3 regions of the Rahnella variigena genome follow, and region 3 is predicted to be linked to each of the others. Evidence: predicted binding sites of a transcription regulator. Region 3 holds the regulator's gene; each other region holds the start of a gene.

Region 1 (4,543 bases), 560 kb from region 3:
GTGGACTGGGACAGCCTGAAGCCGAATTTCTACTTCATCTTCCCGCCGGGAGCGCTGGACGCTCAGCCGCAAAGCTGGCTGACCAGTTTCCGTTATCACGGGGATGTCAGCACCATTACGCAGCTAAACCGCCAGTTCCCGACACTGAGTTTGCTGGATATTGGTTCTATCCTGCGGCAGGTCGGTCAGGTCTTACAGCAGGTGAGCAGGGCGCTGGAAGTGATGGTTCTGCTGGTGATGCTGTGCGGTGGATTGTTATTACTCGCACAGATTCAGGTCGGCATGCGTCAGCGCCGTCAGGAGCTGATCGTTTACCGCACTCTGGGGGCCAGCAAAAAAATGCTGCACCGGACGCTGTGGTGTGAGTTTGCCGTGCTTGGTCTGGTGGCGGGTATCGCTGCCGCGATTGGCGCGGAAGCCGCACTGTGGCTGCTGCAACGCAAGGTGTTCGATTTCCCGTGGGAACCGAATTACCTGATGTGGATTGCGGTGCCGGTGGTTAGCGCGGTGTTGTTGTCCGTCTGCGGTGGCTGGCTGGGGGTGCGGTTGTTGCGGGGGCGGGCATTATTCCGGCAATACGACGCGTAGTTTCTAAACTCCTCCCCCTGCGAAGGGGGAGGCAGGGAGGGGGTTTTAATGGCTAACTGTTTGTCAAAGCACACTTTAACTATGAGATTTTGACCTTAATACCCCACCCCAACCCTCCCCTTCGCAGGGGAAGGAGCCGATCAAATCAAAGCTTTTCAACTGCCCACTCAATGCCGCTGGCGTATTCTGCCGGCAGCATCGGAACCAGTGCGTTGAGAGTGTCTTTCAGCAGGCTGGCGCTGGCGTCGTTGAGATTCAGGTGTCCGACTTTACGACCCGGACGCACGTCTTTCTCGTACCAGTGCAGATTGACCAGCGGCAGGCTCAGCCACTCTTCTGACACATCCGTGCCAATCAGATTCACCATCACCGACGGCGTACTGACTACCGGTTTCGGCAGCGGCAGACCAAGGATGGCGCGCAAATGCATCTCAAACTGGCTGTAGGACGCGCCGTTTTGCGTCCAGTGACCGCTGTTATGAACGCGCGGAGCCAGCTCATTGATCAGCAAACCTTCGCTGACCACGAAACATTCCATCGCCATCACGCCGACATAATTCAGTTCGTTGAGAATGGCTGACAGCATGCTTTCTGCCTGCTGTTGCAGGGCTGCGTCCGGCTGCGGCAATGCGACGCTGGTGCGCAAAATGCCGTCCTGATGCAGGTTGTGGGTCAGCGGATAAAACACAGTGTTGCCGTCGTGACCGCGTGCGCCCACCAGCGAAACTTCGCCGGAAAAATTGATGCCCTGCTCAACGATGCATTCGCCGTAGCAATCCTGCGGCAGAGTTTTTTCTTCGCCAGAACGTAAGCGCCACTGACCACGGCCGTCGTACCCGCCGACGCGACGTTTAACAATCGCCAGTTCGCCAAGCTGAGAGAAGACCTGCGGCCATTCGGCGGCATCAGCCAGCAACTGCCACGGCGCAGTTGCCAGGCCGAGCTGGTCGAGCAACTGTTTTTGCGTCAGGCGGTCAGCCAGACGTGGGAAAATCTCGCGGTTAACAAACGCGTTGTGCGTTGCCAGTTCGCGGGTCAGTGCAGTTTCCGGCCAGCGTTCGATTTCAGCGGTGATCACGCTTTGCTGATATGGCACGGCTTCCGGTTCGGCATCCAGTCCGACGGGATACACGGCGATGCCCAGCGGTTCACCCGCCTGACGCAGCATCCGGCCTAACTGACCGTTTCCAAGGACGCAAACCGGCTTCATGCTTCCTCCCGCGGATCGGGATTATTCAGCACGTCGTCAGTTTGCGCGGTGCGCCATGCCGCCAGATTTTTAGCAATCTCAGTATCGTGCAGCGCCAGAATTTGTGCGGCCAGCAATGCGGCGTTAGCGGCACCGGCTTTTCCGATCGCCAGCGTACCGACCGGAATACCACGCGGCATTTGTACGATGGAATACAGACTGTCGATGCCACTCAGGGCTGCACTCTGAACCGGAACACCGAGCACCGGCACCAGCGTTTTTGCCGCCAGCATGCCTGGTAAATGCGCTGCGCCACCGGCACCCGCGATGATCACATCAAAGCCATTGGCGGAAGCCTGCTCAGCGAAAGTGAACAATTTATCCGGTGTGCGGTGAGCGGAGACGATATCGACATGGAAAGGAATATTCAGCGTTGTGAGAACTTCGGCGGCGAACTGCATGGTCGCCCAGTCACTTTTAGACCCCATAACGATGGCGATTTTTGCCGGGGTAACGTTGGATGACATGTCTTTAAAGCTCCTGTGATTCGGAAATAGAAACTGCGAGGGCGCAAATGATAACACGCTCCGTGAGGGAGGAAAACGGTTGCGTGGCCGGAAAACGGCGCATTTTTGATGAGAAGTTGGCGGCAGATTTGTATAATCCAAACCAATATATTAAAGACAAACTTGAGTGGAAACTGATTTATGACGCAGGCTTTACTGGCACCGATTTATGATTTTCTTCACTGTGAAACACCCGCTCTGTGGGTGGATGTGGCGCTGGAAAATCAGACGGTCATGCTGATTGACCACGCTAACTGTGAAAAGAAAGCGGCGGCGACGGCGATGAGCCTGATGACGAAATATCTGGATCGCACCGAACTGCTATTTTGTGCGGCGCGTCTGGCGCGTGAAGAACTTCATCACTTTGAACAAGTGGTGGAAATCATGCAAAAACGCAATATCACCTACACCCAGCTTTCACCGTCGCGCTACGCAAGCGGCATGATTAAACATACCCGCCATCACGATGACCTGAACATTCTGGTCGACCGGCTGATTATCGGCGCTTATATCGAAGCGCGCTCCTGTGAGCGTTTTGCCAAAATAGCGCCGCATCTCGATGAAACCTTGTCGCGTTTTTACACTTCGCTGCTGCGATCTGAATCACGCCATTTTGCCGATTATCTGGCGCTGGCAGAGCAATATGCCGGAACGGATATCAGTGAGCGGGTAGAGGAGTTTGGCAGGATTGAAGCGGAATTAATTCTTACACCAGACGAACAGTTCCGCTTCCATTCAGGCGTACCCGTTACCCTTCTTACTTCGGGCTGCTGATGCGTTGACTGCGCTCATTCACCCCGGTCACTTAGTCAGCTAAGTTCCCGGGGATTCATGAGCTTGTCGCCTTCCAGCAACTCAAATTATTTCGGGTAACGTTGAGGTGACTTAAAACGGGAAGCTGATCAGCTCGACGTTATCGGCGGTGACTTTCACCATCGACCCTTCTTCGTGCCATGCGCCGAGTACCACGCGGTGGCCGGTTTTGTTTTCCAGCGGCACATCGTGGATCGCCGGGCGATGGGTGTGACCGTGGATCATCCACTCGACGCCAGCCATCTGCATTTCGCTGACCACCGCCTGCGGGTTCACATCCATAATCTCCAGTGATTTGCCCTGATTTGACGCTTTGCTGTTGGCGCGCATTCTGGCAGCAATGCCCAGTCGCCATTTCAGTGGCAGCATCAGGAAAAGTTTCTGGATAAACGGATTGTGGACTTTTTTGCGGAAGTTTTGATACGCGACATCGTCGGTACACAGCGTATCGCCGTGCAGGATCAGGATGCGACGGCCATACAGCTCGAGCACTTTTTTCTCCGGCAGCAACGTCATCAGGCTGTCGCGGGCGAAACGTCTGCCGAGCAGAAAATCGCGGTTGCCGTGAATAAAGAAGCAGGGCACGCCTTGCTGGTGCAAATGATTCAGTGCGGCGGAGATTTCTGCGTGAAGCGGCTGCGGATCGTCGTCGCCAATCCAGGCTTCGAACAGGTCGCCGAGAATGTACAGAGCATCGGCCTGTGGCGCATCTTCACGTAGAAAACGAAGGAAACCGGCAGTGATTGCCGGTTCCTGTGCGCAAAGATGGATATCTGCGATAAAAAACGTGGTCATGCCGACGTGTTCTTAAAAACGTCGGTTATTCGCTGACTGTCACGCTTTTGATCACAACATCTTCTTTTGGAACGTCCTGGTGCATACCGCTGCGGCCCGTTTTGACGGCTTTGATCGCGTCAACCACGTCCTGACCTTCAACCACTTCTGCGAATACGCAGTAGCCCCAACCCTGTGCGTTTTTGCCGCTGTGGTTCAGGAAGTCGTTGTCAGTTACGTTGATGAAGAACTGTGCGGTAGCAGAATGTGGATCGTTGGTACGCGCCATCGCCAGCGTGCCTTTGGTGTTTTTCAGGCCGTTGTCTGCTTCGTTATCGATAGGTGCATCGGTGTTTTTCTGGTTCATGCCTGGCTCAAAACCGCCGCCCTGGATCATGAAGCCGTTAATCACACGGTGGAAAATTGTGTTGTCGTAGAAGCCTTTACGGCAATAGTTCAGGAAGTTTTCAACCGTGGCTGGCGCTTTGTCAGCGAAAGTTTTAATGACGATGTCGCCGTGGTTGGTGTGGAAAGTGACCATAATTATCATCCTGCTAATGTTGATGTGTGCTCTGTGTCAGAGCGGCTACTATAGCCTTTTCTTATACCATAA
Region 2 (4,543 bases), 1.1 Mb from region 3:
ACCTGATGGTCTGATGCTGAGTGCGCCGGAAGGCGAAAGTATCAGCGTCAGATTTCGTGATTTCGCAGGCGTTAACTCGCCGACGGAAGTCTGGGGCAATCAGTTTACCTCACTCATCGCGCCGGAACCGGTAAATCGCTGGTTAAGTGGTTATTTAAAACGTGATGTACAGTTGCGCTGGGTCGGTGACGAACCCACCCGCCGGGTGAAGAAGCATCCCGAAGTGCCGCTGTCGTTCGCCGACGGGTTCCCGTACCTGCTGATTAACGAAGCGTCAATGCAGGATTTGCAGCGCCGCTGTCCGGGCGGTGTCAGGGTTGAACAGTTCCGGCCCAATATTGTGGTCAGTGGTGCCGAGGCTTACACAGAAGACAGCTGGCAGACCATCCGCATCGGAGAAGTCATTTTCGATCTGGTGAAGCCGTGCAGCCGCTGCATTTTTACTACGGTCAGCATCGAAAAAGGCCGCAAGCATCCGCGTGGCGAACCTCTGAAAACGTTGCAAGGTTACCGTACTGCCAGCGATGGCGACGTCGATTTCGGTCAGAACATGATTGCCCGTAACAACGGTGTGATCCGCGCGGGTGACAACGTTCAGGTGCTGGCGACCAAACCACCCCGCCCTTACAGCGCAGGCGACGTCGTTGAAAATGTCGACGCGCCAAAAAGTACCGCTCAGGAAGTCCGCATTAATTATCAGGGCACGGAGTTTACCGGCAACAATCAGCAGATTTTGCTCGAACAACTGGAGTTACAGGGATTACGTATCCCCTATTCCTGCCGTGCGGGAATTTGCGGTGCGTGCAGAATGACATTAAAAGAAGGAAATGTTGCGCCACTGAAAGAAAGTGCTGTGGGGAAAGACGGAACGATTCTGTCGTGCAGTTGCATACCGGCAACGGATATCGTGCTCGGCTAAAATATTCCGCAATTACCCAAATCCGCAATTACCCAAAATAGTTCGGGTTGCAAAAAGGCGGCAAGAGAAGGGATCCCGATGAGCTTACACAGGTAAGTGATTCGGGTGACTGAGCGCAGCCAACGCATCTGCAACTTGAAATATGAAGGGTAATTTACACTGCCTGATCGTAGACATCGCTGTCGACTCTGAACGCCGCTGGCATTAACCGGTCATGCATCACTTTAATGGCATCACCGAGCACCATACCGCGCCCTGCCACTGTCAGCCGCTCCTGCGCCAGCAGGCACAGGCTGGCGTTATCACCGGATTCTACCACCAGCAATGTCGCCTGTTCGCCACTGTCCATCACCTGCACCTGAGCAAGCTGACCATTCTCTGGCTGGAAAGGACGCATCTGCTGACTGAAATGCCAGCTCTTTGGCATCAGCGGTTTTAAAAAACGGAAAGCGACTAAGGCATTTAAAACTAATTCCGCACGTTGTTCAGCGGCCAGACGAATATGTTTGCACTGTTCTTCATAATCGAAATACAAAGCCGCATCATCGACACAGAATGACATATTTCCAAATGCATCAGGAGTTAACATTTTAGCCGGGAAACGGGAACGGAAAATCATGCCATTGGCGAGATCCAACATAAGCCGATCATGCTCTGCATCGAAGTACCAACGCCAATTATCATCTGGTTTGATTTTCATTTCGTCATCCTGTTTGCCCTCATGCCCTCTGCCTGACTTCATTTCCGGCTAATCTGTGAGAATAGATTTTTTTGCGATGAAGTGATATCAGACAAATCCTGAGCCTGAATTACGGTCAGTGGACAAAATATAGACGAGCCGGGTTGATAAATAAACCCCTGACTCGCCTAAAGGATGAAAAATATTAGATGTGGGTAACAATATCTTTGATTAAACCCGGGCCTTTGAAGATAAAGCCGGAATAGATTTGAATTAATGACGCACCGGCCGCCATTTTTTCACGTGCGGCAGTTAATGAATCAATCCCGCCGACGCCAATAATAGGCAGACGTCCCTGCAATTCATTCGACAACATACGGATAATTTCTGTACTGCGCAGCTGCACCGGACGCCCGCTCAGTCCACCCACCTGCTCACAATAATTCAGCCCCTGAACCAGTTTACGATCGAGCGTGGTATTGGTGGCGATAACGCCGTCCATATTATGACGTACCAGACTGTCCGCTATTTGGATCAATTCTTCTTCAGAAAGATCCGGCGCGATCTTCACGGCTACCGGCACATATTTCTGGTAACGCTGCTGAAGTTCGAGCTGCTTATTCTTGATCGCCGCCAGTAAATCATCCAGCGCCTCACCGTATTGCAGTGAACGTAAGCCAGGAGTATTTGGCGATGAAATATTCACCGCGATATAACCGGCATACGGATATACCTTATCCATACAGGTCAGATAATCGTCTGCGCCGTGCTCAACAGGCGTGTCTTTATTCTTGCCAATATTAATCCCCAGAATGCCGCCAAAATGTGATTTTTTGACATTATTCACCAGATTATCCACGCCATGGTTATTAAAGCCCATGCGGTTAATCAGGCCTTCAGCTTCAACGATGCGGAATAAACGCGGCTTATCATTACCCGCCTGCGCACGCGGTGTCACCGTGCCGACTTCAATAAATCCAAAGCCCATTGCGCCGAGTGCATCAATACATTCGCCGTCTTTATCCAGGCCTGCGGCCAGTCCCAAAGGGTTCTTAAAGGATAATCCCATGCAGTTTACCGGTTTGGTTGGCACTGACTGGCGGATCAGGAATTCAAAAGGGGTGCCGGAAATGCGGCTCAACTGACGAAAGGTTAACTCGTGGGCGCGCTCTGGATCGAGCTGAAACAGTGCTTTCCTGACAAGAGGATAATACATGGAAACTCCTGGATTCCCGGTGGCTAGACGGGGCGGTATTATTGACTAAGCGCGGGACAATTGGAAATGATAACCGGCATATTGACCAAATAATTGCTTCGCTACGCAAACGATTACTTTTTAGTTACCTTTAATTCACTTTTCCTTCTTAACCTGTCTCCGCGTCAACACGCCATTTAAAGCGCTTTATGTGATTTGAAACTTTCCATAGCCAAAATTGAGATTTCCGCTCTGCCGCCTTCCCCTGCTAGGTTTACTTCACTTCGTTAATAAAAATGATAGTTCTATAACAGATTGTTATAAGGAATAAGTGAATGCGCGTAATCACACTGGCCGGCAGCCCACGACAACCTTCCCGCTCCTCTTCCCTGCTGGCGCTCAGCCATCAGTGGCTGGCGAGCCGGGGCGTCGAAGTCTTTACCTACAATATTCAGGATTTTTCGGCTGATGATTTGTTATTTGCCAATTTTGCCAGCCCTCAGTTGAAGCAACTGAATGCTGAACTGGCGAGCGCAGATGGCCTGATTGTCGCCACGCCGGTGTACAAGGCGTCTTTTTCAGGTGCGCTGAAAACTCTGCTGGATTTACTGCCCGAGCGCGCACTCGACCATAAAGTCGTTTTGCCACTGGCGACGGCCGGATCGATCGGCCACATGCTGGCCGTCGATTATGCGCTGAAACCTGTGCTGGCCTCGCTGAAAGCGCAGGAAGTTTTACAGGGTGTTTTCGCCGATGACAGTCTGATCACTGATTATCAGACGTTCCCGGCCAGGCTGGATCCGGCGCTGGAAGAGCGTCTGACCGAATCGCTGGAAAACTTCTATCTGGCACTGAGCCGCCGCCGTCCGCAAATTCCGTCTGTCACTTCCCTTTCCGCGCAAGCTCTGCGCGTCTGAAATTAAAAGGAATTAATCATGCCTTCGTCTTTCTCTTTATTACGTCGGTTGCCCGTCATCGCCGGACTGGTCACCAGCCTGATATTCGCCGCAACAGCCTCAGCACAGGAAAAGGATCCTGCGCAATTACGCATCGCTTATCAGAAAGGATCCGTCGGACTGGTGCTGGCCAAATCTCATCAGCTGCTGGAAAAACGTTTCCCGGACACCAAAATCAGCTGGGTGGAATTTCCCGCTGGTCCGCAGATCCTTGAAGCTCTGAACGTCGGCAGTATTGATTTGGGCGGTACAGGCGATTTACCGCCACTATTTGCACAAGCGGCCGGGGCGGATCTTCTTTATATCGGTTCAGAACCGCCGAAACCAAAAGCGGAAGTGATTCTGGTCGACAGTAACAGTCCGATCAAAACCGTGGCAGATCTCAAAGGCCATAAAGTCGCATTCCAGAAAGGCTCCAGTTCACACAACTTATTGCTTCGTGCCCTGCAACAGGCAGGTCTTAAATTCAGTGATATCCAGCCGGTCTATCTGACACCTGCCGACGCGCGCGCCGCGTTTCAGCAGCATGACGTCGATGCCTGGGCTATCTGGGATCCTTACTACTCCGCCGCAGAAGTTCAGGGCGATGTTCGCGTGCTGACCGACGGCTCGACGCTGCATCAGACCGGTTCCTTCTATCTTGCGCCGAAAAAATATACCGAGGCCAATCCTCAGTTCATCAGTCAGGTACTGGATGTGTTAACGCAGGCGAATGCGCTGACCAAAACTGACCGCGAACAAAGTATCAAACTGCTTTCTCAGTCGATGGGATTACCGGAAAAAGTGGTCGCCTC
Region 3 (4,543 bases):
GGCCCAAAACTACCAACAATAGTGTAGACAGCATGGTGGTGACTGTCGCTATTAATGGTTGCGCAATAAATGCGGAAACCAGCAAACTGGCGAGGAAACACAATCCCAATTGCAGGGTATTTTGCAACGCAGCCGCTTTCCCTGTATTAGCAGGAAATGGCATTAATGCATTTGCCACAACAATTGGATAGATTGCGCCATTCACCAGAGCCATGAAACAGAACGGGATCAACAAGCTCACCAACCCGGCATCAGTGAACATGGCGACACAGAACAGACCCGTAACACTCAGACCATATCCTGTCAGCAGCCAGGGTAAAATTTTATTCCCATCTACCTTACTGATAAGCAACCGGCAGCCGAAACCACCGAGCAGGAAAGCGATGGTCTGCGGAACATAGCTCAGGCCAATCACGCCCGGCGAATAACCCATATCACTCAGAATAAACGGTGAACCTGTCAGCCAGGCAAAGAAACCGGCGGAACAGGCAGCGTAAATCATGACATTACCGCTGTAAACGCGCGACTTCAGCAACGTGCCAAAGCCCGCTTTTTCGTCAGATTTGTGTTCTGCCGGCTTATTTTCCCGCAGCGTGAAGGTGGCGATAAGCAACAGGGCGGCGACCGCAGTCAGCAGGGCAAATATCGCTTCCCAGTCAAAATGATTGAGCACCCAGGCGCCAAGCAAAGGAGCCAGCGCCGGCGAAAGTGCCACTAAAGGCATAATGCTGGCGAAGGTTTTTTTAGCGACATCCGCTGAAAAACGGTCCACCACGATTGCCTGCCAGGTCACTGCGGCGGCACAGACGCCCATGGCCTGTAAGAAACGCAGCGCCAGAAGGGCGCGCACGTTCTCGACCCAAATCACGCCCAGGCAGCCGACGGCAAACAGTGTCAGACCGAGCAGTAAAACCGGTTTGCGGCCAATGCGGTCTGACAGCGGTCCCCACAGCAATTGTCCGATGGCGAATCCGCCGAGAAAAATACTCAGGCTGGCGCTGATCATTCCCGGACTGGTCATCAGGCTAGTTTGCATTGCGCTGAACGCAGGAAGGTACATATCTGTGGCTAAAAAGCCGAGCATGCTCAGGCCAGCCAGATAGAGCATAAATCCAAAGGAGGGTTTCATTATTATCTCGTTAATTTATTTATTGCAGATGATTTGATGCAGGGATCTGTTCGGAGGCAGATTTTAACGCTTTGATAACAGCGTTGTGAAACGTTAATATTTGCACTCTGCTATCAAAAATATTGAAGGCTAAAATATGTGGTCAGAATACGCTCTGGAAGTCGTTGATGCGGTGGCAAGAACCGGAAGCTTCAGTGCGGCGGCACAGGATCTACATCGGGTGCCTTCTGCCATCAGCTATACCGTTCGTCAGCTCGAACAATGGCTGGCGGTGCCCTTGTTTGAACGTCGACACCGCGACGTCGTTTTAACGCCAGCGGGCAAAGTTTTCGTTGATGAAGCGCGGGTTCTGATAAAAAAAATGATAGCTACACGACGCCAGTGTCAGCAGGTTGCCAACGGCTGGCGGGGCGAGTTACGTATTGCTGTCGACAGAATTGTTAAACCGGCAAGAACCCGGCGTCTGGTGCTGGATTTCTATCGTCATTTTCCTGATACGGAACTGATTATTCATTCCGAAGTGTTTAATGGTGTGTGGGACGCACTGGTTGACGGACGTGCTGATGTGGCAATCGGTGCGACGCGGGCGATACCGGTTGGTGGTCGTTTCAGTTTTCGCGACATGGGGTTTATGGACTGGCACTGCGTGGTCAGCCCGCAGCATCCGCTGGCGCAGTTACCGGGTGCGCTCAGTGATGACCAGCTCAGGCCTTATCCCGCATTGTGTCTTGAAGATACCTCGCGGACGTTGCCCAAGCGTGATACCTGGACACTCGATAACCAGCGGCGTCTGGTTGTGCCGGACTGGACCTGCGCGCTTGAATGTCTGAGTGAAGGTTTATGTGTGGGAATGATGCCGGTACATCGCGTGAGCCATCGCATTGAGCAGCAGACATTGCAGGTTCTGGCGCTGGAGAATACCTTCCCTGACAGCCCGTGTTGCCTGACGTGGGACCAGAGTAATCCGTCACCTTCACTGGCGTGGTTGCTGGAATATATGGGTGATACAGAAACGATGAACCGTGAATGGTTGCGGGACTGAGAAATAAAACGCCTGCAAAAGCAGGCGTTATAAAAGATTAAAGGCAAACATTAACGGCGATAGTCACGGTACGGGCCATCGGCCACCGAACGACGCTCAACCAGTTTCGGATGCACCTCGATGGTCTGTGATTCTTCACGTTTGCTGACGATGCGGTCGAGCAACATAGTAAAGGCCATCTCACCCAACCGTTCTTTCGGCTGATGGACGGTCGTCAGTGCCGGAGAGAAGTACCGCGCATTACGCACGTTATCGTAACCAATCACCGAAATATCTTGCGGGACGCGCAATCCGAGTTCATCAGCGGCGCAAATTGCGCCCATCGCCATGACATCACCCCCGCAGAAGACGGCGGTGGGGCGTTGTTTCTGCATCAGAATCTTATGCATCGCCTGATAACCTGACTCCGGCTCGAAATCGCCCTGAACCACCCATTCTTCGCGAAGCGGGATATTGGCTTCCGTCAGCGCTTTGACAAAACCCTGGAAACGACCGCCGCCGGTGTTACGCGCCAGTTGTCCCGGGATCACGCCAATATCACGATGCCCGCGTTCGATCAGATAGCGTCCGGCCATATATCCGCCTTCGAAAGCATTGTCGATAATGCTGTCGGTGAAGTTTTTGCGCGCTTCGCCCCAGTCCATGACCACCATCGGAATCGAACGATACTCTTCAAGCATATTAAGTAATTCATCAGGGTATTCCGCGCACATGACCAGCAGACCATCGACGCGTTTTTGCGCCAGCATTTGCAGATAGGCCTGTTGTTTTTCCAGATTATTGTGCGAGTTACACAAGATCAGCGTATAGCCTTTGGAGAAGCAGCTGTTCTCGACGGCTTCAATCACCTCGGCGAAATAGGGCGCTTCACTGGAGGTTGCCAGCAGACCAATCGTCTTGGTGTTATTCACTTTAAGACTACGGGCTACGGCACTCGGCGAATAATGTAGCTCTTTAATGGCAAGCAGCACCGCTTCCCTGGTTTCTTCGGCGACGAAACGTGTTTTATTGATGACGTGCGACACGGTTGTAGTGGAAACGCCAGCGCGCTTTGCGACATCTTTAATCGTTGCCATGTAAAGAATGACTCCTGAACTTCCGTGCTTCAGCACGTTAGCATTATGTTAATCGTTTGCTTGCGCTGATTACACTGCGGACATCTAAAAGGGCAGTGTAATCATTGGGTGGATTCTTCAGAATGAGGCGTGAAATGCTCTCGGGTGAAATCGACCGGCACACAGGCGTGTTAACCGACAATTTTCTCTTATAATGCATGAAAGTGGAAGTAAAATTGTCATGTTCACATTTTCATTCAGCAGAAGATTTTAAAAGTGAATTATGCGAAAATGCGTTGGCACACATTTAGTGTGGCTAAAAGAAACGCCACAACTTGATCCGAAAGGGGGTTTGATGGACAGCAACCTGAAATTATCGTTGATCACCACGGTATGCGCTTTGCTCATGATTATCGCTTTCAGCTTCACGGCAGTGATGAACTAATCTGGCACTAAGACAGTAGTGAGACGCAACAAAAAAGGGCGATACCTTTCACAGGAATCGCCCTTTTCAATTTTACGCAGTGACCGTTACCGCCGATACTCTTCCCTGCAGAAACTCTTCGTTAAGTGCTATTCAATGGCTGATTAGCGAAACTTCAGACTTAACGAATTGTTTATTATCGGATTGTTTTTGGGGTCATTACCCGACGTGCGCCAACATAGTGGTCTTGCCAGTAATCATCGCCCAGTGAGGTGATTTTGATGTCTTCACCGGTTCTTGGCGACTGAATGAATTTGCCGTTGCCAACATAAACACCCACATGATCCGCTGCGCCGCGGTTGTTGATTCTGAAGAACACCAGATCACCGCTTTCAAGTTCGCCGCGTTTCACCGGCGCTGCATCGCGCAGGTGGTACATCTCGTTTGCCGTGCGCGGCATTTTAATGCGGATCAAATCTTTATAAGCGTAATAGACCAGACCGCTGCAATCAAAACCGGTATTCGGAGAAGTTCCTCCCCAGCGATAAGGTTTGCCGACCTGGTGCATCAGCTTAGTCATCGCCGTTTGTTGTGCGTGCTGATAGCGTTTTTTATGTGTCGCACTCAGCGTAATAGGTTTGGTGTCTTCTTCGCGTAATTTTTTACCTTTACGGTGTCGGCCATACGCTTCTTTCTTGCTGACTTTTTCACTGCTGTTTTTGGCAAGCGCTCGTGATTTAGTGGCTTTATCTGTCTTTTTCTCGGCCCGCGTTGTCCTGAGTGTTTTTTCTTTTTTGCTTTCGGCCCGGGTTGTTTTAACGCTTTTCTCAGAAGTTGTCTTGCGCCTGACCAGTTCGGTGCTGCTGACCTTCTTCGATTTTGATGTTTTTTCC

Evidence for each region. Region 3 encodes PurR, which represses purine synthesis genes. Its sites were predicted from a motif close to CANGCAAACGTTTGCNTG; they were not measured.
Region 1: purE (5-(carboxyamino)imidazole ribonucleotide mutase) is a predicted target of PurR. The motif match lies at 2,373-2,390, and genes of this name have one in related genera.
Region 2: pyrD (quinone-dependent dihydroorotate dehydrogenase) is a predicted target of PurR. The motif match lies at 2,917-2,934, and genes of this name have one in related genera.

What each region holds. Positions count from the first base shown of each region.
Region 1 covers NZ_NSDJ01000001.1:1,984,273-1,988,815, forward strand. The annotation lists gene ybbP (putative ABC transporter permease subunit YbbP) at 1-588, shown strand, start outside; gene purK (5-(carboxyamino)imidazole ribonucleotide synthase) at 734-1,798, opposite strand; gene purE (5-(carboxyamino)imidazole ribonucleotide mutase) at 1,795-2,304, opposite strand; gene CKQ54_RS09105 (MiaE family protein) at 2,485-3,117, shown strand; gene lpxH (UDP-2,3-diacylglucosamine diphosphatase) at 3,229-3,951, opposite strand; gene ppiB (peptidylprolyl isomerase B) at 3,977-4,471, opposite strand.
Region 2 covers NZ_NSDJ01000001.1:3,665,256-3,669,798, forward strand. The annotation lists gene CKQ54_RS16955 (YcbX family protein) at 1-919, shown strand, start outside; gene CKQ54_RS16960 (cell division protein ZapC) at 1,074-1,619, opposite strand; gene pyrD (quinone-dependent dihydroorotate dehydrogenase) at 1,804-2,814, opposite strand; gene ssuE (NADPH-dependent FMN reductase) at 3,129-3,710, shown strand; gene CKQ54_RS16975 (sulfonate ABC transporter substrate-binding protein) at 3,729-4,543, shown strand, end outside.
Region 3 covers NZ_NSDJ01000001.1:2,543,489-2,548,031, forward strand. The annotation lists gene punC (purine nucleoside transporter PunC) at 1-1,129, opposite strand, end outside; gene punR (DNA-binding transcriptional activator PunR) at 1,266-2,171, shown strand; gene purR (HTH-type transcriptional repressor PurR) at 2,222-3,247, opposite strand; gene cydH (cytochrome bd-I oxidase subunit CydH) at 3,582-3,671, shown strand; gene CKQ54_RS11930 (C40 family peptidase) at 3,847-4,543, opposite strand, start outside.